One region of the Novosphingobium sp. MBES04 genome, then DNA from elsewhere that is predicted to be linked to it. Evidence: riboswitches for the same ligand, from Rfam matches in the RefSeq annotation. Region 1 holds a riboswitch; the other holds the start of a gene.
What was found. A riboswitch is a leader RNA that binds a small molecule or an ion and turns the genes downstream of it on or off. The one in region 1 is predicted to bind cobalamin.

Region 1 (2,201 bases):
TGATCGCCACGTGCTTGGCGGCATTGGACTTGCTCTGCAGGCGCACCCAGCCCTCCAGCCGCCGGGCCACCGCGTCGATTTCAGGGGCGACGGGGCGGCTCAGGCGGATCTCGATCCCGGTGAGAGGATCGATCCGGGGTGCCGCCGCGAGCGCCAGTACCGCGGGCTGGCTCGCGCCCGACAGTTCGGGCATGGCGATACGGTAGTAGACACTTTTCGAGGGGAGACCCTCGGCGCTGGAGCGCCATTCGCTCTCACCCATCTTGTCGCTGCGGATCGCCTTGAGGACCGGAACGCCCAGACTCGCGAGCGCGGCGGTGGCGCGCTCGCGCTCCGAGCCGCCCAGCGCGAAATCGGCCAGTGTCACGAGCGCGGCAGGATGGCGCGCCTTGAGCTGCTCAAGCGCGTCGGCGGTCGGCGCTCCCCAGTCCGCAAACAGCGACTGGCAGGCAAGGTGCCTGGCAACCACGGCCTTGCACAGTTCCTTGTGCGTGTCGCGGTCCCCCGCCTGGTCGCCGGTCTCGTAATCGAGGACGACAACCAGCGGCGCGTCCTTCGCGCCCTGGCGCGCGCCAAAGCGGATCGGAGGGATTGGCCGTGGTGCAGGCACGGCCCTGCGTTCGGCAGCGTCGCCCAACAGCCATGCGAACAAGTTCACAAGGTTTTCGGTGCCGCGGGCCTGCCAGTAGCTTTCCGCCTTGGCATGGAGCGCACGGGCCGCTTTGGGCGATCCTGTCCGGTGCGCCATCCGCTCAAGGAGGGCCGACGAAAGGTCGCTCGAAACGCTCACGCCGTGCACCGGGACGTCGAGCCCGCGCGCCTTGACGATCCGCGCCACCCGCGCGGCGTCGTCCCCGAAGACGCCGGCCAGGAGAATCCCGTCGGCGTCCTGCATGAGCCCGGCCATCTCGTCGTCGGACAAGGCGCGCGCCTGTTCGGGCGTGCGCAGGACGATACGCGTGCCCGGATCGGCCTCGACCAGCGCCTTGGCCGCGTCCGCCGCGACCTGCGAGTTGCGGGCGGAGATGAGCCCGAACAGCTCGCGCCTTGGGTCCAGACCCGGCCCGGCGATCATCCAGACGGCGAACAATCCGACTGCCAACAGCAGCACGGCGACAAGACCCTTGCGCAACGACACACACCTTTCCCCCCCGCGCAATCCCGAACAGGATCGCACGGGCAAGCCAACTACGGTGTCGTCACGGCGGAACCTTCCGATGCCTGCGACTGGTCCCGGTCGAGTGCATGGACGACGGCGACGGCAGGTCTCCTGGCTTGCGGGTCTTAGCCCTGTCCGCGTCACCTTCCCGGATCCGAAGTGATCCAGTGGCTCGACGCGAGGCTCACCGCGCACAGTTGCGGGCACAGCGCCGGATTGGAACCGGCTTCCCTTTTCACCCCGGTTTCCCGAGGCACCGTCGCCGCGCTGGATATCGGCAGCCCCGCCTCTTGTCCAGAGTGTGCCTGGGGCAGGCCGCTGCACAAACTTGGTGAAGCTTGAAAAGGAACTTAGGCCGGTAGCGGAAGACGGCCACATACCCGCTCTTACACGATGAACACGGGAAAGCGGCCACTGCTGGCGCTAAAGTGATGCGCCTGGAGCAGCCTTTGCTGTGTAATCCCGATCATGGCCCGGCGTGACCCAATGAGATCGCGCCGTTCGTCCTTCCCGGCTTGCCCTCACCGGTTCTGCATTGCTCAGATAATGGGTGATCATGTGGGCGATGCGCTGGCACGGCTCCGCCCCTGCAAAGCCTGCATTGCCTGCCTCATCTCGTACGATTCCGTCAAAGGCGGCCTCGGTACGTTCTACCTGCACAGCACGATAGGCGGGCCAGCTTTCAAACGCATGCCGGATCGCCCTCTCCAGATCATCGTCGGGCTCGATCACCGGGCCGAAGTCCCACATCGCATAATCAGGATTGCCCTGCCATGCGGCATCGTGGCTGTTCATGAACAAGCACGGCCGCGGGCGAAGCAGATACTCGTAGATCTGGCTGCTGACATCGCCGACGTAGAGGTCGGCCGCCATTGTGTAGCTCATGTCCACCGACCGCTCCGACCCCAGATCGACAAGCACGCGGTCCTTCACGGCGAGTGCCTGCCAAGCCTGCTTTCGGGCATCGCTCCAGTGCCGTGCCATGCGAATATGCGGTGCAATCACAAGGTTGTAGCGATCCGATGCGCAGACTGCATTCACC
Region 2 (2,201 bases), on a different contig from region 1:
GTAGCCTTCGGAATAGTTCGCGCGCACCACGGTCACGCCGTCGTTGGGCGAGTAGGCCGCGCCCGCGCTCGCCACGGTGTTGCCGCCAAAGCGCGACTGGTGGTCGTAGCGCACGCCGCCATCGAGCGTGAGGCCCTGAAGCGGGGTCACGCGCAGCTGGCCGTAGAGACTGTCGGTATCGACCGCGTGGCGCGTCAGCTCATAGGGCACGCGGCTGTTTCCGGGCGAAGCGGTGGTCATGCGCTGCTCTTCGCGCTCGGCACCGAAGAGGACCTGCACGGCTTCGTTCAGCGTGAAGGTGCCCTGGTATTCAAAGCGGCGCAGGCGGCCATGCGCGTCGAAGGTGATCTGGCGGATGTCGCGTTCAGGATCGAAGTTCTCGCGATCCGAGGTCGTCTGCGTGACCGCAAGCCGGTTGACGAGGCGCCCATCGAACAGGCCGAAGTTGAGCCCGGCATATCCCGACCATTCCTGCGTCGTACCAAACGCATACGTATCGCCCGATGACCCGTCGAACTCCGAACGCGCATCCGACCAGTAGCCGCGCAGGTCCAGCGACACGTCAGTGGCCAGCTTGAAGCGGGCCGACCCGCTCGCCGAGGTGCGGCGATAGCCGTCATCCTCGGTCCCGCTTGAACGGGCCGAGATGCCGTCGGTGCGGAAGGTGGAGCCCGCCACGCGCCAGTCGACAAGGTCGCTCGTGCCGCCCACGCCCGCGCGGGCCGACACGGTCTGGTTGGAGCCCGCCTCGGCGGCAAAGCTACCTTCGAGCGGCTTTGACGCCTGCCGCGTGGTCACGTTGACGACACCGCCGATCGCGTTGCTGCCCCATAGGATCGACTGCGGCCCGCGCAGGATCTCGATGCGCTCGGCATCGTCGAGGAACAGGTTGGAGACATTGACGCCGCCCGCCGTCGAGGAGGGATCGGACAGGCGCATGCCGTCAATCACCATGACCGTGGTGCCATCATCCGCGCCGCGGATGCGCAGGCTGGTGCTGGTGCCGTACCCCCCGTTGCGCGAGATCGAGACACCGGGCGTGCGCAGCAGGATGTCGGTGACGGAGAAAGTCTGCGCGTCCTCAATAGCTTCTTCATCAAGCACGGTGACACTGGAGGAAACCCGCTCGGCGGCGACCGGGGTGCGCAAGGCGCTGACGTAGATCGTACCCGGAGGAGCTTCCTCTGCATGAGCGAAGGAAGGTGCGAGGACGGACAGCGGGAAAACGAGGGCCGAAACTCCGGCCAGATAGGAAAACTTCAACACGGGCGGGACAATTCCCTTCATGCAAACAACGGTTTGCCCGCCGCTTGCGCTCCGTTGTGGCAAGGAACCGCCGTATCGCAGATCTTCTGCTTTCGAGAAGAGCGCACGACCCGACGCCCCCTGCCCGGATCGCATCCGGCAAGGCGGTGGCTGTCGCTACGCGAGGGATGACCTTGACCAGTGACGGCGCGGCCCTCGAACACCCGGTGCACCCTGCCCGGATGAAGAACGACGGCGTCAGGCAGGTCTCCTGGCTCGCGGGTCAGGGCGCTCCGACCGCCTTCTCAGGACGCATGTCCCAATGGCAGATTGGCCGGATGGCTCGCCGCTTACAGTTGCAGGGGCAGCCCGGGTCTTGCACCCGGTTCCCTTTTGATCCCCTTGCGGGGAACCTGTCGCTTGGGCCCGCGAACTATAGGTCCGTTGCCCGCTGCGCAAGTGCAATATACTTGCGGGAAAGACGATGGTCGCCTAATCGTGGGGGCGCAACGGGTGCCCGAGAGGGCTTAATCGGGAAGTCCGGAAAGGTCGCCAGGAGGCGATCTGGGCCGGCACTGCTCCCGCAACTGTGACCGGGGAGCGCATCGCCACATGCCATTGGGAGGGATCTCCCGAGAAGGCGGCGAAGACGCGCTGTGAACCGGGAAGTCAGGAAACCGGCCCGATGCCGTCGTTTTTTCGCGCGGGCGGGATGAACCGGGCGGACGAGGGCCTCGCGATCTGCGGGGATATCCCTTGGCGGACGACATTCGTGTGTCGCGTCGAAGGGAGCCTGAAATTCATGCCGTACTGCTGAACTTTTTTTCGTTTTCCAGCCAAGGCCCGTTTTGTCGGCTTCCTCTGGCCGTGCCCTTGCATGGGCGCGCGCCAGCGCACCTTTCCCCTTTTCTGCAAGGAGATACCCCGCATGCACCGCTCCCCTGCCCTTTCCTCGT

Region 2: another riboswitch for cobalamin. It lies ahead of MBENS4_RS15325 (TonB-dependent receptor plug domain-containing protein); the one in region 1 lies ahead of MBENS4_RS05655 (cobaltochelatase subunit CobN).

What each region holds. Positions count from the first base shown of each region.
Region 1 is NZ_DF850488.1:1,282,330-1,284,530, forward strand. Features, by position in the region: gene MBENS4_RS05655 (cobaltochelatase subunit CobN) at 1-1,138, opposite strand, end outside; cobalamin riboswitch at 1,244-1,435, opposite strand; gene MBENS4_RS23900 (glycosyl transferase) at 1,583-2,201, opposite strand, start outside.
Region 2 is NZ_DF850489.1:328,573-330,773, reverse strand. Features, by position in the region: gene MBENS4_RS15325 (TonB-dependent receptor plug domain-containing protein) at 1-1,266, opposite strand, end outside; cobalamin riboswitch at 1,490-1,677, opposite strand; cobalamin riboswitch at 1,740-1,945, shown strand; gene MBENS4_RS15320 (hypothetical protein) at 2,174-2,201, shown strand, end outside.